4 regions of the Anaerosinus sp. genome follow, and region 1 is predicted to be linked to each of the others. Evidence: riboswitches for the same ligand, from Rfam matches in the RefSeq annotation. Region 1 holds a riboswitch; each other region holds the start of a gene.
What was found. Region 1 has a riboswitch for cobalamin ahead of ACWZFG_RS02370 (tetratricopeptide repeat protein). Riboswitches for the same ligand answer to the same signal wherever they lie in the genome.
Positions count from the first base shown of each region.

Region 2: it holds a riboswitch for cobalamin, as region 1 does, so the genes downstream of both, ACWZFG_RS00760 (TonB-dependent receptor) here and ACWZFG_RS02370 (tetratricopeptide repeat protein) in region 1, are expected to answer to the same signal.
Region 3: it holds a riboswitch for cobalamin, as region 1 does, so the genes downstream of both, ACWZFG_RS11595 (TonB-dependent receptor plug domain-containing protein) here and ACWZFG_RS02370 (tetratricopeptide repeat protein) in region 1, are expected to answer to the same signal.
Region 4: it holds a riboswitch for cobalamin, as region 1 does, so the genes downstream of both, ACWZFG_RS04890 (sirohydrochlorin cobaltochelatase) here and ACWZFG_RS02370 (tetratricopeptide repeat protein) in region 1, are expected to answer to the same signal.

Region 1 covers NZ_CBDNNH010000003.1:54,244-61,694, reverse strand. Annotated here, with positions in the region: gene cobN (cobaltochelatase subunit CobN) at 1-399, opposite strand, end outside; gene ACWZFG_RS02385 (adenosylcobinamide amidohydrolase) at 399-1,511, opposite strand; gene ACWZFG_RS02380 (hypothetical protein) at 1,669-1,995, opposite strand; gene ACWZFG_RS02375 (MerR family transcriptional regulator) at 2,199-3,035, shown strand; cobalamin riboswitch at 3,127-3,306, shown strand; gene ACWZFG_RS02370 (tetratricopeptide repeat protein) at 3,453-4,070, shown strand; gene ACWZFG_RS02365 (SDR family NAD(P)-dependent oxidoreductase) at 4,199-4,960, shown strand; gene ACWZFG_RS02360 (TIGR03915 family putative DNA repair protein) at 5,033-5,761, opposite strand; gene ACWZFG_RS02355 (hypothetical protein) at 5,758-5,931, opposite strand; gene ACWZFG_RS02350 (putative DNA modification/repair radical SAM protein) at 5,919-7,076, opposite strand; gene ACWZFG_RS02345 (ABC transporter permease) at 7,189-7,451, opposite strand, start outside.
Region 2 covers NZ_CBDNNH010000002.1:89,060-96,510, reverse strand. Annotated here, with positions in the region: gene ACWZFG_RS00765 (hypothetical protein) at 1-350, opposite strand, end outside; gene ACWZFG_RS00760 (TonB-dependent receptor) at 438-3,098, opposite strand; cobalamin riboswitch at 3,222-3,400, opposite strand; gene ACWZFG_RS00755 (hypothetical protein) at 3,418-3,585, opposite strand; cobalamin riboswitch at 4,043-4,255, opposite strand; cobalamin riboswitch at 4,414-4,592, opposite strand; gene gltA (NADPH-dependent glutamate synthase) at 4,743-6,137, opposite strand; gene ACWZFG_RS00745 (sulfide/dihydroorotate dehydrogenase-like FAD/NAD-binding protein) at 6,122-6,988, opposite strand; gene ACWZFG_RS00740 (methylenetetrahydrofolate reductase) at 7,130-7,451, opposite strand, start outside.
Region 3 covers NZ_CBDNNH010000023.1:117,508-124,958, reverse strand. Annotated here, with positions in the region: gene ACWZFG_RS11610 (flavodoxin family protein) at 1-498, opposite strand, end outside; gene hutW (heme anaerobic degradation radical SAM methyltransferase ChuW/HutW) at 513-1,952, opposite strand; gene ACWZFG_RS11600 (ABC transporter substrate-binding protein) at 1,964-2,944, opposite strand; gene ACWZFG_RS11595 (TonB-dependent receptor plug domain-containing protein) at 2,973-5,069, opposite strand; cobalamin riboswitch at 5,331-5,512, opposite strand; gene ACWZFG_RS11590 (FAD-dependent oxidoreductase) at 5,899-7,451, opposite strand, start outside.
Region 4 covers NZ_CBDNNH010000010.1:20,363-27,813, forward strand. Annotated here, with positions in the region: gene ACWZFG_RS04860 (ABC transporter ATP-binding protein) at 1-146, opposite strand, end outside; gene ACWZFG_RS04865 (FecCD family ABC transporter permease) at 146-1,075, opposite strand; gene ACWZFG_RS04870 (ABC transporter substrate-binding protein) at 1,161-2,132, opposite strand; gene cobI (precorrin-2 C(20)-methyltransferase) at 2,211-2,909, opposite strand; gene ACWZFG_RS04880 (sodium ion-translocating decarboxylase subunit beta) at 2,961-4,082, opposite strand; gene ACWZFG_RS04885 (OadG family protein) at 4,126-4,434, opposite strand; gene ACWZFG_RS04890 (sirohydrochlorin cobaltochelatase) at 4,708-5,589, opposite strand; cobalamin riboswitch at 5,715-5,891, opposite strand; gene ACWZFG_RS04895 (sirohydrochlorin cobaltochelatase) at 5,952-6,743, opposite strand; tRNA gene ACWZFG_RS04900 (tRNA-Lys) at 6,819-6,894, opposite strand; tRNA gene ACWZFG_RS04905 (tRNA-Gln) at 6,899-6,974, opposite strand; tRNA gene ACWZFG_RS04910 (tRNA-His) at 6,983-7,058, opposite strand; tRNA gene ACWZFG_RS04915 (tRNA-Arg) at 7,131-7,208, opposite strand; gene map (type I methionyl aminopeptidase) at 7,295-7,451, opposite strand, start outside.

The DNA of each region.
Region 1 (7,451 bases):
AAGCAGCCATAACATACAGTTGGCAATATTATCAGCACCACCATAATTAAAGTACTGATAAATGCGCTTTTCCTCTTCATCAGAAACCCCATATTTAAGTAAGTCATTTCCAGCATCCGCAACTAAAAAAAGATGGCGGATTTTTCTTTCTTGCAGAAAGGCAGAAGTGTTTTGTAAAAAGCGACAATCTAGCCCCGTTCCCATCCAACGGACTAAAATAATATCTTGCGCCTCTAACTTCGTTTGCCATTCTCTCCCCCATGGAGTAGATTCAGCGATTGTTTTACTTTCGCAACGTGCTTTAATGCCCTTCTGGTTTATTGATTCACTCGCTTGATTCCAAAAATAAATCTGTCGTTCAATATTTGTTAAAAATAATATTTTCCCCTGAACGTCCATCAGTTTTCACTTTCTCCTTCTTCATTTCTCCGATGTAAATAATTTTGTAACAGCGTTGCCAATACTCTTACCACGCCTTTTGAAAAACATTCCACCGAACTTTCTTCTATTTCAATAATTTCAGTCTGATAACTCTCGCCTAAAATACGAAGAAGCTGATTTGCCGCAGGTAGTATCTCCTCTTTTGTAAGCAACCCCCATAAGAGTTGGTCTAGTAAGTGAATATAAAGGGATAGATATGTCACCATCACACTCTCTTTTACTACCTTGTCTAGCCTTTCTAAAAAAGCGGGTTTAATCACCGGATTTTTTTCTAAAGTGCAATACATTTCCCATACTAAATCTGAAGTTACTCCGAATCGCTTCATCCTCTTTAATACATCATGCTGATATTTAGGATTTAGACCAGTTTGCCTCTCAAGTGCCTCTTTTACCGCGCCCATAACAACTTTCCCAATCAGCTCACCCATTTTTGAATGTTTGCCTGCACTTTCTAAATAGAGTGACGAATCAGCATTTGCAACGACAATTGTTTGATCTGTTCCCGAACCAGTCGCCAACCCCATTGAATAATTGCTTCCCGCCATGAGCTCTTGAATGGCCGCCGTTTTTGCCTCCGTACAAGTGACTAACGCACGTGCTAAAGTTCCCGGCGGCATATCGCTATCAAGCACCAGCATAATGTTAATCGTCCCCAAGCGGTTTGGTTTTTCGAGTGGTTTATAATACGTAGCAGGATCACCGACTCTACCACCATTTACTTCTATTCCACCCGTAACAATTGCCGTTACTGTTAACTCTTCATGAGATAAAGAGTGAATTGCTACATTTTCCATATCTGCGGCTGTTCCCATACCTGATACAGTTTCCGGATCTAATCCTATTCGTTTGGCGATGATTTTCATATGCTCTTCATAAGTTTCCGCCAGCATCTCACATGCCATTCCTGCACCACGTTTACCATCATGATTAAACACAGCAGTCAAATCTTCATGATATCCCCCATGATAAACGGAAGTACTAAGTACTTTGCGTTTTCCATCAAAAAACATTACAATACTTCTTTCATAACGATAGACTTTATCACCCGTAGAAACTTCATGTATTTTCATTTTGCTTTTCCTCTCATATAAAAACTTTAAAGAAAAACGAAAAACCGTCCGCAAAGGGACGGTTTTATCATATTTCCTCATTGCAAGGAGATGTACTTACAAAAATTCTTTACTTTATGAATTTTTGTCCTTTTAATTTACTGCCAGTAAAATCAACTTAGGAATGTTTCGTATGCCCTTTTGTATTCCCTGTCACGATATTTTGAAAAATTTGATGTACTTCTTCGGAACTTTTTCCATTTTCCATCGCTTTTTTCGCGTGAATTACTGCCAAGCGATAATTTTTATGCGCCTCATCCGTAGGAATTGAATCAATATCCATTGGATCAAACTCCATAATTTTATGAAAAATTGCATGAATTTCTTCCGAGGACTTTCCTGCTTTTTTTGCATGTTCTACATGTTTCATTGCACTTTCATAACGATGTTTTGCATGTGGATTATCTGGTATTTTATACTCTGGATGTTTTTTCTCCATTGTCATATCCTGTCACCTCATAATAACTAAATTTCGAGATTTATTATATGCTATATAGTGGTCATACAGTCAATCATTAAATTTAAGGTTACGTAAATTTTGTCTAAAATAAGCGAAGCGCCTCACTTGACATAAAAATTTCTTTTGATAATAATAAAACTAAATAAATTTGAACGGAATAAATTCATTTGTATAATGAGGAGTGCACTATGGAAAACGAAAAAAATTATTTTACTGCTGGCGAATTGGCTTCCTTATATGGAATTCCCAAACAAACATTATTGTATTATGATAAAAACGAATTACTCATCCCCGCTTTTGTCAATAAAAATGGCTATCGTTATTATTCCGTTTCACAATATCTAGTCCTTGAAATCATTCTAAATATGCGCAAATTAAATATATCTGTACATGATATTAAGCTATATCTTGAAAACCGTAGCGATGAAAATTTCGGGAAAATATTGCAAGACAAAATAAAAGAATGTAATGAACTTATCGATGATACACAAAAAGTAAAAAATAGCCTTGAATTATCTTTAGCCACTTTAGAAAAGATTCCAAAAATTCGACTTAATCAAATAGAATTAAGCTTTCAACAGTCAAAAATTTTGCTACTCAGTCCCCCAATTACCAAAACTACACAAATAAAAGACCGCGTAAAAACTCTTGCCCATCATAACCAAGCTGCTTTTTCCAAAAAACATTTTAAAGAATTTACGACCGGTTGGATTATTGATAAGGATGATTTTTTTGCTAAAAAATTTAATCGGTCAATTCAATATTTCACCCCTGTATCTCATTCCTTTTCAAAAAAACATTGTTATACCCGTCCTGAAGGCTTTTATATTTCAATTTTTTTTGAAGGAACTTATTATCAAAAAGCAGCTTCGATCTATTTGCGCTTAGAGGATTTTATAAAACGAAATCATTTAATAGTGGTTGGAGATATCTACGTATTTCCAATCAAAAATCATTGGCTCACAGAAGATACTAAAAGTTATATTAATCAGATTTCTTTTCAAGTAGAGTATCAAAATGAGTGATAGAAACGTAATGAGTCATACTTTTGAATCAAATTATCGCCTTATTGTTTGACAAAATTTTACCTAACGTGCTATGATTAGTGTTGGAAAATTATATTGCCTTGGAATAGGTGCCCGAAAGGGCTTAATAGGGAAATCGGTACAATGCCGATGCGGTCCCGCCACTGTATTAGGGAGCAAATCCATAGAATGCCACTGAAGCTTAGCTTTGGGAAGGTTTGGATACGCAATGAACTAGAGCCAGGAGAACTGCCTATTTATCAATCACCGTATTTTACCTACGAGAGATAGGGAGGGGATTTTAATACATTATTTTTGTATAAAGTCCTGACAGATTGTCAGGTTTTTTATACATTTTTATTAAATCTTCTATGCATGTAGAAGATTTTTATTTTTTTAAGAAAGAAGCGAAAAAAAATGAAAAAATTTTTATTATGTAGTTTACTTTTTTTATTAATGCAAATTTTAATCATTCCAAATGTTTTAGCTAAACAAGCAAATTATGAAGCTGATAAGGATGCACTTTTAAATTCAGGATTACATATGGGAGAAAACCAATTGGATCTTTATTGGTTTGAAAAAGGTGAAAAACTGTTTGAAATTGCTGAGTTTGAAAAAGCAATTGACGCTTATACAAAGGCTCTGGCAATCAATGAGAATTATACAGATGCTTACTTTAAACGCGCTGAAGCGAATTTAGAACTTAAGAATTATGAGCTAGCAAAAGAAGATTACAGCCATACTTTAGAAACAAGAAGTACATATCTTGAAGCTTATTTCAAACGTGCAGTTTGTTCTTATTATCTTAAAGAATATCAAAATGCAATAGACGATTCTTCTGTCGTTATTACTTTGAATCCGGAACATGGAGGCTCTTATTTAATCAAAGCAGTTTGTCAACAAAGATTAAATCAACCCGACGATGCAATCATTACTTATCAAACTCTACTCAAACAAGTACCAAAAAATCAAAAACAAATTATTCAAACTGCAAAAGATATGTTAAAACGTCTCGGCATAGAGCCTGAAAAATAATTTAAAAATTTGCATTTTTATTCAGATTATAATAAGCTTTGTTCATTTTAAAATTCATAAACTCTTCTTATATAGACCATACTAATATAAAATAAAAATTTACATTTGCTATATTTAGGAGGCTATCTATGTCTGAGTTTACGAATAAAACAGTATTAATTACAGGTGGTGCACGTGGCCTTGGGTTTGGTATTGCAAGTGCATTTGCCGCCGAAGGAGCAAATCTTGTATTAACAGATATTATCCAAGATACTTTGGAAACTGCACAAAAAAACCTTATACAAAAATACAATGTCAAAGTATTCACAGCAAAGGCTGATGGCAGTGATGAAACTGCAGTAAAAACTACCATTGATAAAACAATTCAAGAATTTGGTTCACTTCATGTCCTCGTTAATAACGCCCAAGCTTCAAAGTCCGGCTTAAGCTTTGTCGATCACAGTAAAGAAGATTTTGATTTAGCTATTTATTCTGGACTTTATGCAACTTTTTTTTATATGAAATATGCATTTCCATATTTAAAAGAGACAAAAGGAGCTATTATCAATATGGCCTCTGGTGCCGGAATGCATGGAAGCCCTGGACAAACCTCTTATGCGGCAGCCAAAGAAGGTATTCGTGCATTATCACGCGTTGCAGCGAATGAATGGGGCGAATATGGAATTAACGTAAATGTCGTTTGTCCTTTAGCCATGACTGAACAACTGGCTAAATGGAAGGAAGAATTCCCTGAAGCCTATAATAAAAACATTAAAAATATCCCGATGAAAAGATTTGGTGATCCTCAAGAGGATATTGGAAGAACCTGTGTATTTCTTGCTAGTTCTGCCGCCAGTTATATCAGCGGCGAAACAATTTCTGTCCAAGGAGGTTCTGGACTCAGACCTTAAATAATTTTTTCTATACGCAAATACCCCTAAGTATGCAAGAGCAAAAGTAACCTTGCACACTTAGGGGTATTTTTATTGAAACTCTGTCATACAACCCCAATATCGTTTGGGCATCATTGTCATCTGGCACCGTGGATTGTGACGACCTTCAATTTCAATCGTTTTAAAAAACAGTTTCCATAATTCGCGCATTTTTTCTTCCTGTTCATCAATTTTGGGTAAATCTAATTTTTCAATCGGAATCAGCTCTACCTTATGCGGTTGGTAAATCAATCCCATCTTGTGTACTTTATCATAAATTAAAAATTTTTCTTCTGGATAACGTTCACAGAAGTGATTCGCTAACATAGGCAACACAAAATTTTTCGGTTCAATTTCACTAATTAAAACATTTCCATAAACTGAAAAGCGAATAAAGCCTTTAAACAAATGGCTTTCCCTCTCCAGATGCCGAACGGCTTTAAAGAGCGTATGAACAACCTCGTGTGTTAACATTTTCATCACGCTAGCACCATAACGATAACCCAACCGAAGAAATAATAAAATATAGCGTTCTTTGTGCGGCAAACAAGTAAGAAAGGCTTGCCGGATAAATCCGTTTGCTGCTTTGCCTAGCTTCGTCGGAATGGATTTTTCCACACGTTTTGCCTTCGCCAGTTCAGTTTTGACATAAGTCATTGGCAATAAAGGAATACAGGCTGCATCGGCTAAAATGATATCTTCCGGAATCTGTTTATCTTGATAGCTTTTAAATACACAACATAAAAATCCATCATAAGTGCCGTCATAACTATAAATCATCGGAGTAAGCCCGCCCCTTCAAATCCACCCGGCAACGCCGGCAAAGATTCAAACAAGGACAACTGCACTCGATCTCCTTGCAAAGGAAACTGTTGACGGTACTGCTGTAATACTTTTGTAGAAACTAAAGATTTCATCATCAGCTGAGGAGAAATCTTCACATCTTCCACTTTTTCCCTTTATACGAAATAAAATACTTTGCCCGTTTTAAAACAACCCCAAGTTTTTTTAATCCCTCAAAGGTAATTGCCGTCGTCTTACGCGCGGTAATAATTCGCTTTGCACTTACTACGCCAATTCCAGGGACTCTGATTAAATCATCTATCGACGCACGATTGATATCTACAGGAAAATGATCGAAATTCTGCAATGCCCAATGACTTTTCGGATCAAGATATGGATTAAAGTTCGGCTGCTCAACCGTTAGTAATTCCTTTGCTGAAAATCCATAAAAACGCAATAGCCAATCTGCTTGATATAAACGGTGTTCACGCCAGAGCGGTGGCTGGCTCTCCACTGCTGGAAGTAATCTGCTATGATTTACCGCTCGATAAGCAGAAAAATATACGCGTTTTAATTGATAAGATTTGTATAAACTCTCTGTTAATTGGACAATCTTCCAATCTGTATCTTGCGTTGCGCCGATGACCATTTGTGTACTTTGCCCTGCCGGTACGAAGTGCGGTACATGACGATACCTCACTAGCTCCCGTTTATGCTCACTCAGCCGTCCGGCAATATAGCCCATCGGCTTTAATATAGATTGCTTCGTTTTATCCGGCGCCATCAATGCTAAACTAGCTTGAGAGGGCATTTCGATATTTACACTGACACGATCTGCTAGCAATCCCAATTCTGCCAACAAAGCTTCATCCGCACCGGGGATTGCCTTTGCATGAATATAACCAGAAAACCGATATTCACTTCGCAAAATCTTCAGTGTCTCAATCAAGCGTTCACACGTATAATCAGGGCTTTTTATGATTCCGGAACTTAAAAATAAACCTTCAATATAATTCCGCCGATAAAACTGAATCGTTAAATCCGCCAATTCCCGCGGTGTAAAAGTTGCTCTTGGGATATCATTGGTTCGCCGATTGATGCAATATTGACAATTGTAAATGCAGGCATTGGTCATCAATACCTTAAGCAGAGAAATGCATCGTCCATCACCGGAAAAGCTGTGACAAATTCCACAAGCAGCTGCACTACCGATTTGCCCTTGCCCTGCTTTTCGATTCACACCGCTCGAGGTACAAGATGCATCATATTTTGCTGCATCTGATAGTATTTTCAACTTTTCAAAAACATCCAAAGCAACCACTCCTTTTTTCTTTTATTATAAAACAGAACATTTGTTCTTGTAAAGATGAAAAAAATAATGTAACAAGCGCGTAGCTTATCACATTATTTTTTCTTTTCAATTACTATTTTCGGATTCGATACATCGTCCATATGCCGATTCCTAATAAAACAATCATATACAAAAACAATACAAGAAGCGAGATTTCTGACACTTGTCCTTGCATTGCTAAACTGCGCAACGCTGAACTTGTATGGGTAAGCGGTAATAGCATTAAGAAGTAGTGAATCACTTCCGGCAATTTATCCGTTGCAAAAAAAGTTCCACATAAAAATGACATTGGCAGCAATACATACGTATTAAAGCTTCCCATATCTTCGTGTGAAT
Region 2 (7,451 bases), on a different contig from region 1:
CCTGTTGCATATAGCCAACTACTGCTATAATTTGCTACACCGTGCAAATTTGCCACCGCTGACCAAGTTGGCGTAGCTAAAGGAGCTTGCCAATTGCCCTGTGGTGCAATAATTTGATTTGCTCTTAAGTCCGTAGTGCTATACGTATATTGACGTAAAACCAACCGACTGCTATTTCCTTCAAAAAAATTAAAGAATGCTGGATCACCATTTAAACCTGACCCAATTTTATTCTTTACTGCTGTAAATGCGGTTGCTGAAGCTGCCGTTCTGTCACCGTGAATTGCTCCAGCCGTTCCTGTAGAATATCCTGCATCCGTTGCTGTGTACGCAAATAAATTTTCACTCATCATAAACCTCTCCCTTTTACTTTTCTTTTTTCTTTTAACACATCTTCCCCTCGCCCAACGGCACCACCTCCCTTCAAGTAAAATTAGTTAAAAATTGTATTGCAAAGTTGCGTAGTAAGTACGCCCTTGGATTGGATACTGGATATTTGACGCTTCCCAATTCGGATAAAATGGATTCGTTAGATACATATCATTCGCTTTATTAAGGAGATCATTGACCCCGATGATAATTTGTGTATTCGTATTCGGCTTATACTTCACACCTAAATCCAAAGTCGTCAACGAGGACTGTTCTCCAGCAGCTCCATCATTATAGAGAGAAGTACGCATTCTATCTACATACCGAAGTTGACCAAAAATCCCCCACTGGGTACTCGGACGATAAGTCAGCCGCATCGTTCCTTCCCATTCCGGCTGATAAGTCAGATAACCAGGGAATACACCATTATTTCCCCAATAACCAGCCCCCGGCAATTTACTCAAATCATAGATAACATCTTTCGGCTTCGTATAAGTTCCTTGCAAGTTTAAGTCCCATTTCTTCCAGGATAAATCCGCTTGAATCTCTAAGCCATTCACTTTTGCCGATGCCGCATTGGTATAAACGAAAAAGAAATTATTCCAGGTGCCTAGCTGCAACATCCGCTTGGAATCACGACCAAAGTACGTCAGTTGAATTTTGCTGCTTTCCGTACCGAAGATTTGTCCATCCCAAATGGCAGAGAAATCCCATTGTGATCCCTCTTCCGGGCGAGGAAAAATGCTATCACTCCCTCCAATATTTGGCATGGGTAAAATGCCTGCACCATCACCGGCGATTTCATACATATTCAGTAGTCTAAAATATGTACCTCCCGTTGCACGAAGTGTTAAATTGTCATTGACCTGCTTTTTCAGCGCTAGCTGCCAAGTTGTTTTACTATCCGTCTGGTCATCCGCCTGATGCAGCCATTTAATATTCTGCGGATCGGAGTTTTGATCGTAACCATTGCTCAGCCCATAGATATTTGATCGATTATAGCGAATACTTGGCGTCAACCAAAAATCACCTTTCTCGTTTAAAGTAATCGTATCTTGAATCTGGGCATTGAACAGCTTCTGTTCATAATAGGTACGCCACCGTTTAAAGACACTTATCGTAGCTTGTTGATATTGTTTTAACCGCCAACCATCCATATCCATCTTTTCTTTTGAAGTATCAATTAAAAACTCGAACAGATGCTTATCGCCAATTTTATAAGTTCCATCAATTTTAAAGCCTAATTTATCCATGTCATATTGGCTCCAGTAATAGTTTGGCGAACGCCAATTCACCGTCGTATCGACCTTTTCTTTTTCCTGCCAATCGTCTACTGCATAGCGTTTAGTCTGGTCGAGATAGTTTACACTCCACCCCCATTCTAAATTGCCAACTGTATCACGCCGTCCAATTAACGTTTCTTTGCTGGTAATGTCCTGATGACGGTAGTTATAGATTGGGTCAAGATATCCTGGCAAATCTATATTAGGTATATTTCCATAATTCGCATTCAGCGGGAAAGGATAATGACGGTCAATTTTCTTCCAAGTGTATTTTGCCAGCCAATGATCATCCTGCCATTTTAAAATTGCATCCGTATTTTTGTAATCATTCGTTTTACGCCAACGATCTGTTGTACTCGTTGAATCTATGTCTTTCTGGTAAAGCCTTATATTATCAATATAACTTTTAAAATATCCGATATAATTTGCATGGGCATTATTAATTGGGCGCAATTGTTCCGACGCTTTATTTAACGCTGCATAAAAATTAGGATCGGTTGCAAGCGTTATTCGAAGGTTATCTTGGGTCAGCCCAGAATAAGCATTTAGAGTATCATATCCATTTGCTTGTAAAGTCGAAACCATCCGATCTAATCGTATTTTTCCGTTCCTATCGGTTTGATGCGTATAATCTTTTAATTTTTTAACATATCCGTCATAAAGGCTAGTATCTACCGATTTATTCGTATATTTAAAATCACCATCACTTTGGTCGCGATTGAGTCCAAACATAATGCTGCCGGAGCCCAGTGGGGCATCCACCTGCAATGCACCTTGGAAGCCACCGTAGGAACTCTTACCAATGGATGCATCGATATTGGCTTTTGTTGGGCGTTTCGTTACGATATTGATTACGCCCCCCATATAGGTGCCACCAAACCTTGCTGGAACATAGCCACGATATACTTCAATTCGCTCGACATTTTGAACTGGAATGGTCGAGATATCCGCCGCGGCATCGCCACCGAGATTGAATAGTACTCCATCGACAAATACACCGACTTGTGCCGAAGTTGACCCACGAACCGTGACTGTCGTATATTGCCCTTTCCCATTGACTTCTCTTACATGTACCCCCGGTACCATTTTGAGAAGTTCCGGCAAGGTTTTCTGCTCACCCTTATAATCATCCGGGCGAATAACCGTCACTGTGCCTGGCGATAATTTTGATTCCCAGTCAGGGCGTTTTGCTTCAACGGTAACCGTATCTAACGTATAACTATCTAGCTCACTATCTGTACTTGCCAATACTACTGGTTCTTTTGCTTCTGTTACTTCTTCATTCATCTGATCAGCCTCTTGCTTTGCTTCATCTGCCCACACGATTCCATTTGGCATAGCAAAACCTAAAGCCAACGTACAAACCACACATGCCGCAATTTTTTGATAACGATGTGTGTTTTTTATTTTGCCTTGATATAACCTTTTGCTTTTCATCTTACTCATTCTCATCCTTACTTATAAAATTCAATAAATAAAAAAACTTCTGCCACGTTTGACAGAAGTTGATATGGTTGCATAGGAAATACTCCTAGCATCATAATCCCCTTCCCATCGCTCGCAGGTCTAACGGTGATTGTCTAATAGGCAGTTCTTCTGGCTTCAGATCATCGCTTGGCTACGCCTTCCCAAGATTTCTCCCAGTGACATAAATGTAACCTCGCTCCCTGTTACAGCGGCGGGACCGCACCGGTTTTTCACCGGACTTCCCTATTAAGTCTTTCGACACCTATTTCTTCACTATTTATTTTTTATTAACTTTGCTTTAGATTGATTTTCTTAACTTCTTATTCTGCGTTTTTTTACCCCGTTGTGCATATTTAAAACGCAGTTTGTTTAACTCTTTTAGCAATGCAACATAATGGTGAGCCGAAATGGTAATCATTTCTTCTTTGTCATTATTTTTTATATTGTTTTCAATTTCCTCAATCATATATTTTATCTTCTTCACGTTACATCGTTGACTTTTATAGTCAAAAACCTTCCTTTCTTTACATCTATTGCTCGAAGATAACTCTTCTACCTTATGCTTAATACAAGAACAATCAACTTAGCTATAAATTAAAATAATGATAAATTAATTTTTATTTATATAAATTAGAATAAAAAATGTGAAACTTTCTATCGCCAATAAAAATTTTCTTTTCATTTTACGAGACAAAATTTCACATTTTTAATCCTGTTAGAATCCCTATATGAAGCCACCATGCTTGAATTTTAACTTTTCTGGATTTACAAAATGAAAAATTCACTTTTCAACGAAAAAATAACTATTGAAGAATAAAGAAATGCTTTCTTCCATTCAACGCATTTTCATCAGCGAAAATTTTCCGAATAAAATACTTTATTCAGACTCATTTTATAACCCAGATCTGTACTGCGCAGACACTCCTCGGATGCTAGAAACAGTTGGTGCTCTGACTTAAGTTCATTGCTATCCTATCCCTTTGCAAGAGGTTTTCGATACGATAGCTCACTTTTACAGTTGCGCGACAGCGTCGGAATTGAGTTTGACTCTCACCGAACTTTCCCATAAAGTTTATTTATTGCACTTGCTTTAATAAATTAGCAATAAATATTCACCCGTTTCCCTTTTATATTTAATTGTCAAATCTTTCATTCATTATCATATAAATTCTAATCTAAAAAATAAAAAAGTCCTCTGCCTATGATAGACAGAAGACTACAAATTCAAAATAATATTAACATAAAAACATGTCAATAAAATTCAGAAATCTCTTCCCCATCGCTCGCAGGTCTAACGGTGATTGTTAAATAGGCAGTTCTTCTGGCTCCAGATCATTGCTTAGCTACGCCTTCCCAAGATTTCTCCCAGTGACATTCATGTAGCCTTACTCCCTGTTACAGCGGCGGGACCGCACCGGTTTTTCACCGGACTTCCCTATTAAGTCTTTCGACACCTATTTCTCCTATGTAATTCTAAGATAAAATTTGTTATCCTTTACAAAAATAGAGTATACTCCTTTTTTTCTGATTTGACAAGATTATCTATTATTTTTATTTTTTATAAAAAAAGGAATGTTAACCAAATCAAATTTAGCAACATTCCTTTTACTAACATAACTTTAATTATTTATTTTTTAAATATTCATCAATAGCTTTTGCCGCTTTTTTCCCTGCACCCATTGCAAGAATTACTGTTGCCGCACCTGTTACGATATCACCGCCAGCAAATACGCCCGGTTTACTCGTTGCACAAGTTTCTTCGTCAGCAAGGATATTCCCACGTTTATTTGTATCAAGCCCTGTTGTCGTGGATTGAATTAATGGATTTGGACCTTGACCAATTGCAATAATTACTGTATCTACAGCTAATTCAAACTCAGAACCTTCCACTGCCACCGGACGACGACGCCCAGATGCGTCAGGTTCGCCAAGTTCCATGCGAATGCACTTTAATCCTGTTACCCAGCCTTGTTCATTGCCAATAACAGCGACTGGATTGTTCAGTAATTTGAAATCGATTCCTTCTTCTTTCGCGTGATGTACTTCTTCTAAGCGTGCTGGAAGTTCCGCTTCACCGCGACGATATACTATATAAACATGCTCAGCACCAAGGCGTAATGCTGTGCGAGCTGCATCCATTGCAACATTACCGCCGCCAACAACAGCAACATTTTTACCAACATGAATTGGAGTCGCGTGATTCGGGAATTGGTAGGCTTTCATTAAGTTACACCGCGTCAAAAATTCATTTGCAGCATATACACCATTTAAATTTTCTCCAGGAATCCCCATAAAATGTGGTAATCCCGCACCAGTTGCAATAAATACTGCATCGAATTCTTCTTCTAATAATTCATCAACTGTAAATAATTTGCCTGCAACTGCATTGACAACAATCTCTACACCAAGTTGGCGCAACGTATCAATTTCTGCTTTTACGATTTTTTCTTTTGGTAATCTAAATTCGGGTATACCGTAAGACAATACACCACCAGCAGCATGAAGTGCTTCAAAAATCGTTACTTTATAACCCATTTTTGCTAAATCACCAGCAGCTGCAAGTCCAGCAGGGCCAGAGCCAATAATCGCAACCTTTTTCGCATCATCAGCATATGCAATCGGCTGTAGTTTCTCGCCTTTTTCCATACTATAATCAGCAACAAAACGCTCTAAACGCCCAATTGCAACGGATTCACCTTTTTTGGCTAAAATACAATGTTTTTCACATTGTTCTTCTTGCGGACAAACACGTCCACAAATCGCTGGTAAACTATTTACCGTTTTTATTTCAGATGCAGCATCTGCGAATTTACCTTCTTTGATATGCCCAATAAATTCAGGAATATTTACTTGAACAGGGCAACCCTTCCGACATAATGGAACCTTACAACCAAGGCAACGTTTTGCTTCTTCTATTGCAGTTTGAGCATCATATCCTAATGCAACTTCATCAAAATTCTTTGCTCGAACTTTCGCATCTTGTTCCGGCATTGCATGTTTTTTTAGTGAGAGTGACATTGACAACTGTCGCCTCCTTTAGCTTTTCCTTGTTTTTCGCATTGGCATTCATGCGCAGCTTCTTGCGTTTTATACATACGTTGACGCGACATTAGTCCATTAAAATCAACTTGATGTGCATCAAATTCAGGGCCATCTACGCAGGCGAACTTACTTTCATTGCCAACTTGAACACGACAGCCACCGCACATGCCTGTTCCATCTACCATGATAGGATTCAAGCTAACAATTGTCTTTATTCCATATTGACGTGTTGTTTCTGCCACACTGCGCATCATGACTACAGGCCCAATTGCAATCACCAAGCTAATCTCAAGACCAGAATCAATTAACATTTTCAATTGATCTGTAACAAATCCTTTATGCCCTTTTGAGCCATCATCTGTTGTGATATAAACTTTATCACTTACTGCATTCATTTCCTCTTCAAGAATTAAGATGCTTTCATTTCTAGCGCCCATAATGGAAATAACATGATTTCCGGCTTGCTTCATTCCTCTTGCGATTGGATATACAGGTGCTACTCCAATACCACCACCAATGCAAACTACATTACCCATTTTTTCAATATGTGTAGCTTTTCCGAGCGGACCTACAAAGTCAAGAATACTGTCCCCCTCATTTAAATCGCCCAATTGTTTTGTTGAGCCGCCAACTTCTTGGAAAATTATTGTGATTGTTCCTTTGTCACGATTAAAATCCGCAATTGTTAATGGAATACGTTCTCCATCTTCATCAATACGAACAATGACAAACTGCCCCGGTTGTGCTTTTTTTGCAATTAACGGCGCTTCAATTTCAAACAATTGAACACCTTGTGATAATTCTTTTTTTGTAAGAATTTTATACATCCATGCACTCTCCTTATCACTTAGTCATAAGCAAATCTATTTCAGTTGGAAAATCCACTGATTACAATAATTAACTTAACCAAAAATAATACCAACGATATTTTAAATAAAATCTAACAACTTAGCCATTAAGAACTCTTTTTATTTACTAAATGCGCCTGTTAAATAGGGCAACAAATTCGTCTTAATCGGCATAAAATAAATATTTGTATTATTTTTACGCACAAAATCAAAAGTCTTTTGTGCAAAATCAATGTTCCACTCCAATGTTGGAACGAAGTTTTTGGGGAAAATTACATTGTTTTTTGTCTCCCAATAATTTACCGAACGCTCCGACATCACTGGCGATACGCCCCAATATACTTCTCTACCATCTAGCATTTCCGCATACATTTCCATATACCGCAAATCGAAAAAAGGTTGCGTAAAAAAGCCTGCCGCACCAGCTTGAATTTTTCGCCTA
Region 3 (7,451 bases), on a different contig from region 1:
CTTTATTTTTAAAGCGAACTCATGCGCTTCCAGTAAATCGGTTGCATCGGGATGAACAGCAGCCTTTTGCCAGCGTTTCTGCGATTCGATGCTCGGTGCATGTGGATGATTGGCTGGTAATTTTGCTAAGCGGTCTAATAAGTTAGGATCAATCTTTCCCTGACTGGAAAAAGCCCCAACGATTTTGCAATTTGAGCCAAGGTATCGCACAGCATTTGCTAAAGAAATCATCGCATGTTCTCCCATTGCCTCTGCCCCTAATGTTTGAAATAATACAATGGATTTCCCTTGTAGTTTAGCCAAAAATTCTCGTGCTTTTTTATTTGGCATTCCATATTCAACGCTATAGCCAAGAAAAATTACATCATAAATTTCCCACTCAATTTCATCATCAATACTCTTTAAATCCCCTAAATCGGCAATTGCAGAGTACATACTTTCTGCAATCTGCTTTGTATTTCCTGTTTTACTAGAGTAAACAATCAAATATTTGTTCATCTCACGACTCCACCTTATCGCAAATTCATCATTTCTGACATCATTGACATCTGCTTATTTTGGCTGTTTTCCGCTCCATAAATTGCATATTGCAAACCACATAAAATAAATCTTGCGATCCATCTCATCCAATATTTTCCGTGCGTTGTCAACATGATATCATTATTTTTACTTATACAGAGTCCTTGATTTTCCCATAATTTCATATAAGGTAAAAGTCCAGGCTTTAGTTCAATCGCATAACTTTTCTCTAGACCATCTAGATCTAAATAGCCACAGTCTAATTGTCCGCTTATCTTTGCAAATAGCGAAGAAAAGTGATCGCGTTGAAATACCATCGCAAAAGGCTTTTCCTGCTTCTCTACCTTTTTCTTGTATGCATTTAAATCGCGTACTTGAATATATTCCAACTCTCCAATACTGCCTCCGGCTCCAGCACCAAAAGCAAAAATATCACTGCCATTTTTGGCAAGTTTATTATAAAGGCTCTTATCTTTTTCGCCGCATGTAAAATGGCAACAACTCAGCTGCTGCCAAGCATTTTCCTGCAAATAGCTTGCTCCTCGTTCATATAATTTCATTCGCTCATCTGCCGCTGGGCACGGTGGATATGCTCTAGTTTTAAGCTTCTCTTCCAGTATTGAATGAGGAAAACGTTGCAATTTATATAAATCTACCCCTGTAACATTGCATTGCAGTAAGAATTCCAAATCCTTTTGCCAATCTTCCATAGTTTGTCCCGGCAATCCATAGATAAGATCAACGATGACATTTACCCCTGTTTGGGCAAGCGATTTTAGCTTTTCTACAATAACTTTTTGTTCAGCCAACCGTCCTAATTTACGTCGTAAATCCGTAGAAAACGTTTGAACGCCAAAGCTAAAGCGATTTACACCATACTTTAAACAAATCGCTAATTTAGCCTCATTAAAGTCAGTGATATTACTTTCAAATGTAAATTCACAGCCAGATTCCAGTAAAAAAACTTTTCTTATTTTACTTAATAACCGTTCTAACTGATCTTCATTTAATGCACTAGGGCTACCTCCACCGATAAAAACTGCTGAAATCATCTGACTTTGATAGTACTCAAAATCTTCTATTAGTGATAACTCTTGACATAGCAAATCAACATATTCCTCTTGCATTGCTAAATCACTTGGATAGCCACAAAAATTACAGTAACTACAGCGTTGCTTACAAAATGGGATATGTATATATACTGCGCTTTTATTTTTTTTTGCTGCTATCATCGCCTGTTCACGAAAGCGAATTTGCTGTTTAGGTGGCATAATTGGTAGCAGATGACGCGGCGAGTATTGAAGTGTGCAATCATTAAATAACTCACTCATCTTTCGTGTTGCTTTTAGCCCGAATAATTCTTTATGATTTTCCAGTTGCATAAACTCAGCTAATCCATTCGTCAAATTCATCATGATATCTCTTTCCCCCAAATCCATCTTCCTTATCGCGATTCATTTTTCGGATATAATTGTTCTACCATATAGCGGACTGCTTCTGGATATCGCAGCCCGGGATTGAGTAAAAATAAGTTCTCTGATAAAAAGAAAACTTGTTTATTTTTTACTGCCTGCAACTCTAACCATGCCGGATTATTTTCCATTTCTGACTTAATCCGTTCAAGTGCGCCTCCGTTAGCTCCCATTGAAGTAATAAATAATACTTCAGGATCTTTTTCTACGAGTGCTTCCATGCTATATACAATTTTATCTGGGGATGCCATACCATTCATCTTTGCGATTGGCATATCTCCAGACTTAATTGCCAGATCTAAATGAAGTAATGCAGCCACACTTCCTGCGATGCTATCCTCCGTTTCTACGGAAATATCATTCATTGTCGTATGTAAAATCACTGTTTTCTTGCTAACTAATGGAACATTTGCTATAGCATCTTGGACACCGTTATCTAATTTTTTTGCCAAGTCTTGCCCCAAATCTGCATGACCGGAAACCAGCCCTAATAATTCGCAATTTCGTTTTACGTCTTGATAAGTTTTCAGATTAAGTACAATCACCGGAATATGGTTTTCCTCCAATATTGGTAGCAAATTCTCATGCATTCCTTTATAGGCAATGACTAAATCAGGCTGTAAGCTCACTACAGCTTCACTGCTAATTCGATAAACAAAACCAACTTCTGCACTATCTTTATATCGCTCGGGAATCTGAGCAATCTGTGAGGTTGCCCGTCCGACAACTTTCCCCTGTACCTGATCCAAAATTTCTAGAAAGGATGGTGATAACACCACAATTCGTTCTGGTGTATTTGCCAATAACACTTCGCGATGATTATCGTCGATGATTGTCAAGTTCTGGCTATGATTTTCCCCTAAAGTCAAAGATTCTTTATTCCCACATCCAGAAAACAATATACTAGCTGCAATAAATAAAATTGCACTAACCACTATTAATCCTTTATTCATACAACACTCACTTTCAGTCCTAACCAAACTAGAATTTGCAGTTGATTCCAACACGATACATTCTTCCATATACATCTTTATTATAATCATGATAATTGCCGAGATTATCTATGCCTAAGTATAGGCTTGCCCTCGCATCTAAATCTTTTTGTGCTAAGAAATTAACTACTGTAAATGTGCTATTTTCCATTTCTTTATCCCCCGTTGTAATATTGCCATCTTTGCTCGCCCAATAATCAATATTACTTACTACATCCAAGTTAAATTGCCAGTTCGTATCCTTCGGATGATAAAACAATCCTAAATTAAGCTGATGTCTAGGACGATCTTCTAGTCTTTGACTGCTTCCTTGATCTTTTGCATCTAAATAAACATAGCCAAAGTTCAAATCTACTTCATCACTCAATTGATGCTGGATTGAAGCTTCTATTCCTTGCATTCTCGCTTCGGGAATGTTTTTATACGTCATTAATTTGTCTTTTGTCGGTATCATACTGGAAACTAAGTCTCCAGCACTATCCACATATTTACCAGTCCAAGTAGATGTAATTAATTCTTTAACATCATTTCTAAATAAACCAAAATGTCCTGTTGTTTTATCATTCCAATCTTTTTCTAATGCTAATTCATAGTTCCATGATTTTTCCGGCTTAATATTAGGATTTCCCTGGAAATACTGACCTGGTCCGCCCATCGCGCTGCCTGCAAACATTTCCCAAGCATGATAAAGTTCATTAATCGTCGGTGTCTTATAACCTTGTCCCACAACAAACTTTAACCTAGTATCATCAGCAATGTGATAAGTAGATGCTAAATTTCCTGTCCAAGCAGAGTCAAATAAATTACTATGATCAAATCTTATGGATGGTATAAATAGCCATTGATCATTTGGACGAATTTCATCCTGAAAATACAAGGAAACATAGTCAATAGATGCTTCATCACTCGTTTTTTTACTATTTAGATCGGTTTTTATTCTCGTTCCTTCCGATTTATCTTGTCTCCATTCAAAACCAGCTGTAGCTAGATGCTTATCACCCAGTTGCCAGCTGTCTTTTCCTTCAAGGACATTAATTGTACGATTCACCCAATCGAAACTATTTAATGTATAAGGTATAGTAACAATATTATTGCGCCGTGTCTGTTTATAAATAAAATATTCCTTTTCATATTTCGACTGATATGCCCGAACCGACCAATTTTGTTTAGCATCTTCACCCTCATAGCTCAGCGATAAATTCGTACGTTTATTTTCATTTTTATTAATTTTATCTGATTTTGGCATCATCGGATGATAAGATTGCCCCGCTTCTGAACGCTGTGTGTCTTCGTTCAATTGTCCGAAATCAAAACTTAAGCGATTTCCATTTTCAGCCGTATAGGTCATGCCAAAATCAATATTTTGCTCTTTGCCAAAATAATTATTACTTGTTCCTTCATTATCTACATAGAATGGCTTACTATCGTTATAACTTCCCGATATCTTCCAACTCATATTTCCTGTCTCATTGATATCTTGATAAAAAATACTAGTTGTCGGACCTGCACTGTCACCATGTTCATAAAATGAATAATCATAATTAATCGAGCCTTGTTTTTTCATTGGTTGTCGCGTGATAATATTGACAACGCCGCCAATTGCATCGCTTCCATACAGCGAACCGGCAGAACCGCGGATAATTTCAACACGTTCCACATTATCCATATTGATTCGATCGATTTCATGCGCATTGGCTGAGTTATACGAAAGTTCTCCGCTCATCCGTTTGCCATCAACCATAATTAAAACATGTCTTGATTCCGAGCCACGAATTCTCACTTGTGATCTTCCCTGAAAATCCTTCCACAAGGTCACCCCTAGTGCATTTTGCAAAACATCCCGTAACGTTCTAGATTGTCGCTTTTCAATATCTTGACGTGTGATTACTTGTACTGTGGTAGGAACTTCTTTTACTGTCTGATCAGTCCTTGTCGCAGTTACAACAACACCATCTAAATAAAATTCATCCAATACTTCTTCATTTGCCCAAGCAATCTCTCTACCGATTGATAATTGCGTGCCCAATATCATTCCACAAACAATCGCCATCCCGATTGCTTTCTTTTTTTGGCTGTAATGTTTCATCCCCGATTTATCCTCCTAAAAATTTCTTAACTACACAATCCATCTTACTAACAAAAAAATCTACCTCTTCGAAAAGGCAGATTTCAATTATCAGCAAATAAAAACATAAAAACCCAGCACGAAGCTGGGTAAAATAGCAATATAAATGCTGTTATTTTATCCCCTCCCTATCACTCGTAGGTTGTATGGACTGAATGGATGGTCAACATTAAACTTTGAATTGTTCTATCCAACAGTTAACGCAGCATCTAATCTCCATATTCGGTGATTGATAAACAGGCAGTTCTCCTGGCTTTAAATCATCGCTCATCCAAACCTTCCCAAAGTTTTCACCCCAGTGGCATATCTTGGACTAACTCCTTATTACAGTGGCGGGACCGCGCCGGCATTGAACCGAACTTCCCTATTAAGCCCTCACGGGCACCTGTTCCCTTCAATATTTAGTTTTCACATCATTTCAATAAATCGCAAGAAATATTTTCCATGGTAATACTTTATCATCATAACACTGCCCCTCGGGCCTGTCAATAAATTACCTAATTTAACATTTTTCTTGTATATTTCTGTAAAATTATAAATTATTGAAAAAGTTCTTTTTCAGTAAATAGAGATCTTAAGCATTCTTAAATCAACCTTTTATTTAAGTCTCACTTTTATCAAAGGGTCTATCGCTCCAAATGATTATGGCGACGTTCCTTTACAAGTTACATCATCCGTTCAAAATAGCACTAAAAACATTTAATCTTTTTCACATAATTACTCTAACTTTATCGCCCTAACCCAAATAAGCCGACAAAATCAATGATTTTGTCGGCTTATTTTACTTGATTTAATTCTTATTATAGGTTCTATACATATTGATTTTCTCTGCATTTGCCTTCATTGTCCAGATCCCGCATGGGCAAACGCCCGCGCAAATACCACAGCCAATACAACGTTCTGCATCAGAAACATATTCAAATGTACCGTCTGCTTTAACGACTTTACTAATTGCCTTTTCTGGGCAGGATTCAAGACACATACTACAATCTCGGCAAGTACCACAACTAATACAACGATTGAAATCTTGATTTGCCGCTGGCAATTCACAACCATGACATTTTTCAAAGTAAGCTTTATTTATTTGTCCCGCTGGAATAACTTCCTTCTTCACTGCCTGTGCATATGCTTCTCCATTTACGTAAGCATCTGCTGCCATTGCAGCCTTCGCACCAGCCCCAATTGCATCCGTTAAACGGCCAGGTTTCACTACGTCACCAGCCGCAAATACACCAGCCATAACACTCGTATCTGCACCTGGCACTAACCAATCGCGAAATTTGTTTAACCCTTCAGGTAAATAATCTAGGATTGGTGTTTCCCCAACCGTTACAATGACCATGTCGCCTTCAATGAATCTTCCATCCTCAGCGAGAATTCCTTTATCTGTGATTTCTTTCGTCATTACAGGCCAAATGATATCGCCACCAAGAGATTCAAAGTGTTCAATTTCCTTTTTAAAGGCTGCCGGCTTTTGCACATCAATACAAGTTACCTTTTCTGCTCCCATTTCATACGCATCAAGTGCAGCATCCATACCAGAGTTTCCTGCACCGATAACAAGCACATGTTTGCCGACTTTCGGATTTTCACCACGGTTCACTGCTTTTTGGAAGTCTAACCCTTTTACGACTTTTTCTTTTCCAGGCCATGGGAATACACGAGGATTATGTCCACCGGTGGTAACGATAACGGCATCACTAGCTACTTTAATCTCATTAAATTTATCACTATCTACTTTGCAGTTATTGACAAAGGTTACGCCCATATCTTGAATGCGTTTTAATTCCGCTTCTAAAATTTCATGCGCTAACCGACTGCGTGGAATTGCTTGCTCAAGCTTACCGCCCATTGCGGAAAATTCATCATATACCGTAACATCATGACCCTTTTTCGCCAACTGCCAAGCTGCGCTTAATCCTGCTACACCGCCGCCGATAACAGATATCTTCTTGCCAGTGCGCACGGATGGTTTTTCTACTTTTATATGGATAGACTCTCTGCCAAGTGAACCAATTTGAATCGCTTGGTCAATGGATGCACGGCTACAGCCTTCCATACATGGATTTGGGCAGACACTGCCACATACTGATCCAGAGAATGGTGTATATTCAAGTACTAATTTATATGCTTCTTCCACCTTGCCCTGACGAAGTAAATTGTAACGTTGCTGCGTCGGAATTCCGGATGGACAGTTAAATTCACACGGAGCCGCATATTTTGCATTGTCCCAAGCTGGAACGCGCTGACGATAGATTCCTGTCACAACCGTAGAATTTACAATGAAGTCATCCATGCATACATCGCTAAAAATGCCGCCTTTTACCCATTCGGTCGTCCGAT
Region 4 (7,451 bases), on a different contig from region 1:
AAGGCTTTTAATAACGTGCTTTTTCCGGATCCGTTAGGCCCAATAATAGCGGTTCGTTTGCCCCGTTCTATTTGTACTGATATGTCTTTTAAAATAACCTTTTCATTTATTTCTACTGTAATATGTTCACCTTTTAAAATTTTCATTACAACTCTCTCCTTAATAAAAACAAAAAGAAAGGAGCACCAATAAACGCCATAATAATCCCTACCGGTAATTCTATTGGAGCGAATGCCGTACGTGCAAACGTATCACTAAATGTAACTACCGACATTCCTAATAATGCCGAAGCAGGAACCAGGTACCGATAATCAGACCCGATAATCAATCTAGCTGCGTGTGGAACAACTAATCCAACAAAACCTAATAAACCAACAACACTTACTGCACTTGCCGCTAAAAGCGCTGCTACCGCAGTCATCAGAATACGTGTTAATTCCACGTTAACACCTAGTCCACGAGCAATCTCATCACCTAGCTGCAAAATATTAAGATATTTCGCACCGAAGAAAGCAAGAAGAAAACCAATAATAGCATAAGGAAGAATAATATCGACATGCGGCCAGCTACGCGCTGCGAGACCTCCAACCATCCACATCAAAGCTCCATGGACTCTGTCACTATAAAAAATCATCAATGCAGATATTCCCGAACCAAGAAAAGCCGAAACTGCTACGCCAGCCAGAATAATACGAACGGGCCTGATTCCACCTTTCCAAGCTAAGATATAAATACAAACGGCTGCGAGCATTGCACCAATAAAAGCTACAGGTGTAATCAAATATTCCATTGCCGGAAATAGAATCATAATTGTAACTCCTGCGAGTCCTGCGCCTGATGAGATCCCAATGATATGTGGATCAGCTAATGGATTTCGCATAATCGCTTGTAAAATTGCTCCCGATAATGCTAAATTCATTCCTACTAAAAGTCCAACAATTGTTCGCGGCAATCGAATATTATAAATAATTTGCTCATTTGTTCCTACTATCCCACTAAATAATGCTTGATAAATAGATTGATAAGAAATATCTACAGCTCCTTTAATCAAGCTGATCATAATTCCTCCAAGCATTAATATCGTAAATAAAATGAGAACAGATATCCGCCATACTTTAATTGGAATCCCAAACTTTTTATATTCATTTTCATGTATTGGATTATTCTCCATTCATAAATACCTCTGGATATACTAATTTAGCCATCCTATGAACTGCTTCTGGATAGTGAATACTTGGATTAAGTAAAAATAACTCTTGTGGCAAGAAATATATCTTTTTATTCTTTACCGCTTCTAAAGAATTCCAAGCAGGATTACTTTCTACATCTTCTAACATTCGTTTTTTTATCGCCTCTAGTTCACCCATAGTAACAACAAAAATAACTTCTGGGTTACTTTCTACTAATTTTTCTAAACTATATGGAGTAGAGTCAGGATCACTTTCTAAAGCTTTGCTACCTGTAGCAACATTTTTAAAACCAAACATCTTTGCAGTAGACCCAGCTATACTACTATCCAGTTCTACGGTTACACTTTTAGCTGTAGAATGAAGAATTGCCACTCGTTTGCTTTCCTTTGGAACTTTATCAACAATATTTTTCACTTCTTTTTGCATTTTTTCAACCAATGCTTGTCCCTTAGCTTCATTTCCAACAACTTTCCCTAATAATTGAATTTTATCTATTACATCTTCATATGTTTTCATTTTTAATACAATCACCGGAATATGATTTGATTCTAAGATTGGAATAAATTTATTATGCATACCTTCATAAGCTATGACTAAATCAGGCTGAAGCCCGACAACTTTTTCAATATTAATCTGATAAACAGCGCCAACTTCTTCTATTGCTTTGAAATTTTCGGGAACATTAGATTTCGAGCTTGGTCTGCCAATGAGCTCTGCGTCAACTTCACTAAGAATTTCTAAAAAAGACGGTGATAATGCTACGATTTTTTTAGGATATTTATCAATGAATACGCTTCGATTTAAATCATCAATAACCGTTATTTTATTCTCCGCTGAATCAGCAGTATCCATCTGCTGTTTTTGATTGCCACATCCAGCTATAATCGATAAAGCAATCACAATGGCAAGAATAAAGAGACTTCTATATTTAAACTTTCTCATATAAATCTTTTCCTCTTCTTTTACCTTAAAATAAACTCAGCTTCACGTGGAACATAATTCCAGATGAAGCTGAGAAAACTATCTACGACGAGATAAAATAGTCGATAAGTAATTAACTTTTTTATCTTTCGCTTTTTCTAAATCATGAATAATTTCTTCTTCCGGCAATCCACAACGACTAATCATAACCGCTTTATCCGTTAACTGATTCTCTGTTAAACAATCTACGATTTCAGAGAAATTCTTATATACTTTCATCAAAACTACATTATCAGATACAGCAATTGCCTGTTTTACTTTAGCTTCTTCTGCTGTTGCTGGAATAATCGTTAAAATATCATTACCTTCAACTAGAGGATAACCAAGTTTACTCCCTATCGCGCAAAAAGCTGGTATTCCTGGAATTGTTTCAATTGGATACCCTTCGTTTTCTAACAATCTAAAAACATAAATATATGTACTATAAAACATTGGGTCACCTAAAGTTAAAAAAGCAACCTTTTTACCGGCTTTTAGTAATGCTAAAATTTCATTTTTGTTATTTTCCCACGCTTCAGGTGATTTCTCAAAGTTGACTACCATTGGGAAAACTTGTTTTACAATTTCTACATCATCACGAAGATATGGCCTAGCAATAGAAAGTGCTACACTATCCTCTTTTTTTTCAGTTTTTGGTGCAATAATGATATCGACTTCTTTAATCGCATTGATTGCCTTCACCGTTAATAATTCTGGATCCCCAGGCCCAACGCCGATACCATAAAAAATTCCTGACATTCGTTATCCTCCTAACTTACCTAACCAAATATGCTATTATAGCATACCACATTATTTGAACATAGCCAACATAGTTCCTGCTGCAACAGCAGTTCCGATTACACCAGCAACATTAGGCCCCATTGCATGCATTAACAAATAATTGGATGGATTCGCCTTTTGACCAACAACTTGACATACTCGCGCTGCCATTGGAACAGCTGAAACGCCCGCTGCACCAACTAATGGATTAATTTTTCCTCCACTTGTCCAGTACATAACTTTACCTAAAAGAACTCCAGATGCTGTACCAACTGCAAAAGCAAATAAACCTAACCCGATAATTTTTATTGTTTGTATATGTAAGAAATTTTCTGCTGACATCGTAAGTCCAGTTCCTGTCGCTAAGAAAATTGTTACAATATTAATTAAAGAATTCTGCGCTGTATCTGACAATCTGTCTGTTACTCCAGATTCTCTAAATAAATTTCCAAGCATAAGCATACCAATCAATGAAGTAATTGGTGGTAATAATAAACTAATTACAATCGTAGATACTACAGGAAATGCAATACGTTCAAATTTAGTTACTTCACGTAATTGTCCCATTTGTACCGCACGTTCTTTTTCTGTTGTTAAAAGTTTCATAATTGGCGGCTGAATGAGTGGAACTAACGACATATATGAATATGCGGCGACAGCAATTGCACCTAACAGATGAGGCGCTAATTTAATTGTCATATAAATTGCTGTAGGACCATCTGCCCCACCAATAATCCCAATCGCAGATGCTTCTTGTACAGTAAACCCAAAGAACATTGCACTTGCTAAAGCCGCAAAAACACCAAATTGTGCTGCTGCACCTAGTAATAACATTTTGGGATTTGCAAGGAGCGGCCCAAAATCTGTCATTGCACCTACACCTAAGAAAATCAACGGTGGAAAGATTTCATATTGAATTCCGTAAGAAATCGCCTGCATGACACCAGGCTCAACATCAAAACCAGTCTTGGGTATATTTGCTAAAAGACAGCCAAATGCAATTGGACCTAATAATAATGGCTCAAATTTTTTGCCAAACGCTAAATACAATAAAAGAATACCAACTAAAATCATGATGCCATTGCCTATACTAAACCCGGCATATCCACTATTCGCCCAAACTGACTGCAACGCAATACTAAATGCTTCCATTTATTTATACCTCCTGTAAATAATTCTTTTTACTTCAATAAAGTTAATCGTGTATCTCTTTTATCGAGGTAATTCTCACGTCGCGATACCCATACGCCATAATTGCTGTGGTAATAACTGCAACCAACTCTTTTTCCTGTAATTTATCTGGTAAATCATCTTCAGAAACAACAACAGTCGCTGGCTGCATAGGTGCAGTCGGAATAATTTTTTCCGTGTTTTTTTTCTTCGTCGGATCAATAAAATGAATAAACTTAATCATACATCCAAGCAACCATAAAACGCCGAATACAATGGTCATGTTAATTAACATGATTAAAAAGGGATTTGTTGTTACTGGCTCTCCATTCATAAAAACCCCACCTTTCTTCGTATTTTGTATACATATTAAACGTATCAAAAAATACCCTATAAGTAGAAATACTATATAAAAGTGGATTTTCCTTGTCGTTTTAGTAGAAATTATTAAATATCTTACAAATCCCAAGGATTTAACACTTGAAAAAATTTTTTATAAGTGAACTTTATCGACAGTTCGTCTCATAACTAAAGTCTTTAACTAGATTAAATATATGAAAAGATATGCACCCTTAATGCATATCTTTTCATATATTTTAATATTTTATTATTTCAAAGCTTCAAGAGCATGTTCTACATAAATTGCTTGAATTGCCACGTTACGTCCAATTCCACCAAATTGAACTTTAGTTTTATAACCATCCTTTTCAATCATAGATTTCCAAGAATCTTCTTCATCACCAGCCATATCATTATTGGCATGATCACCAGACACTACCATCAATGGCATAAATACTGCAGATTTATATCCACGTTCTTTAAACATCGCATACATGTCTTCAAAATTTGGATGGTCAACTTCTTCAACAACACCAATTAAAACAGACATTTTTTCAGCATCAAATGCAGCTTGTAATGTTTTATAAGTGTTGCCAAATGACTTATTATTATCACGCGGCGATCCATGCCCCATGAAAATGACAGCTTCATCTTTTTCTAAAGCTGGGAATTGTGTTGCTAAAGCAGCAGCCACAATTGCATAATCTTTTTCGTCAGTCATCAAAGGTTTTCCCACGGAAACTTTAGCAAACTCCTTTTCAAATTTGCTAACTGTTCCTAAAACTTTTCCTTCGTATTCTTCTCCATGAATCAAATGCGTTGGCTGAATTAAAATATCTTCATATCCTTCTGCTTTTAATTCTTTTAATGTTGTTTCTAAATCATTTACTTTAATTCCTTGGTTTTCTAACATACGTTTCATTACTATTTTAGATGTAAACGCTCTTCTAAACTCACGATCAGGGAAAGCCTTCTTTAATGCATTTTCAATCCCCTCAATATCATTTTGTCTAGCTTCCTCAAAAGTAGTACCAAAACTTACAACAACTAAAGCTTTTTTACTATTTGCCTGTGCAACAGAAGCTCCCGTCATAAATACCGCTGAAACAGAAAAAACAACTGCCATTACTCCACATAATAAAGTTTTCATAAAATCCTCCCATATTTTCATCTTTAGAAAAATAAAAACCTTTTCTACTTCGCATAGAAAAGGTTCATCATATTCAGTAATAAATATAAGACTGACGAATCCCCCTCCCTATCGCTCGTAGGTATAACGGTGATGTTAAACAGGCAGTTCTCCTGGCTCTAGTTCATCGCTCACTCAGCCTTCCCAGAATTATTTCCAGTGACATTTTTGAGTTTGCTCCCTATTACAGTGGCGGGACCGCGTTGGCATTCAACCAACTTCCCTATTAAGTCCTTGCGGACACCTGTTTCTTTTATTTAATTTTACAATTGAATCGATTCGTGTCCAATAATACCATTAATGAATACCACTGTCAATAAAGACTATAACAATTTCTTAATTTTCCCTATGTAAATCTCTTGTACCTCTCTATTTTCACAAATTCCATGCGGATAAACTTCCACCTCATACCCCGCCTGTTTTAATCTATTTTTCCATGAACTTTTATCATCAGTCAGCAATTCCTGTTCTACATGTCCACCTGCAATAAATAATAAAGGCATGAGGATAATTCTCCTGCCTTTAGACTTTACCGCCAAACACTCTACTATATGCTCAAGACTAAAACATTCCTCCATTAACCCAATAAATACAGGAAGCTTCATTTTATTAAATGTTGATTGCAATAATTTATATTCTTGTAAGCACCGATTTTTTACACCATGCCCCATGAAAACAAATTCACAATCATCGAAATTCTTAAACTGCTTTTGTAGTGCAAGGGCTAATAAAGTATAATTCACTTCATTTTCGCTCGCAGTTCCAACATACATTAATGGTTTTCCAATTTTTAAACTGTTAAAAATCCGCCTCATTTTTTCTGCAACTTTAACAATTTTCTCTTCATACTCTTTTCCTGTCGCCAAATTTGTTGGCTGTATAACAACATCTAAAATACCTGCTTGTGCAAAGTCTTCTAAACATTCCTGAACACTTTTAACAGTAATTCCTTTGTCGTTAAGCTTTTTAGAAATAAATACTGAAGTAAAAGCGTTTTTGACAACTGCATCTGAAAAATTCAATTCTACTTGTTTAACAAAATCATTCAATAATGAATGTGCGTTTAAATTTGCAGATCCAAAACTTGTAATTAAAATTCCTTTTTTCTTTTCCATTTCAAATTCCTTTATGATAATAAAATAGCAAAAAAGCCCTCTAACCTATGTGTTAAAGGACTTCTATCTCATAAATGGTGATCCACCCGCGACTCGAACGCGGGACACCCTGATTAAAAGTCAGGTGCTCTACCGACTGAGCTAGTGGATCAAAATGGCTGGGGCAGCTGGACTCGAACCAACGCATGCGGGAGTCAAAGTCCCGTGCCTTACCAACTTGGCTATGCCCCAGTATTTTATGGGGTGACTAGTGGGTCTCGAACCCACGAATACCGGAGCCACAATCCGGCGTGTTAACCGCTTCACCATAGCCACCATAAAAACTGCTGTAAACCGTCATTTATTATAACAAAGCAATAACTTTATGTCAACTTCTTTATAAATAAATGGTGACCCTGGCAGGACTCGAACCTGCGACCCTTTGATTCGTAGTCAAATACTCTAATCCAACTGAGCTACAGAGTCACGTGCTTTACTTGTAATATTATATATATAAACAAATAGATTGTCAACACAATTTTTAAAGATATTTCAATAATTTTTAAAATGATTTATTTTGCTAAAATTTCTACACCATCATCAGTAATTAAAACGGTGTGTTCCCACTGTGCAGATAGCGAGTGATCTTTTGTATAAACAGTCCAATCATCATTTTTATCTATATAAACAGCATATTTTCCTGTATTAATCATTGGTTCAACCGTTAAT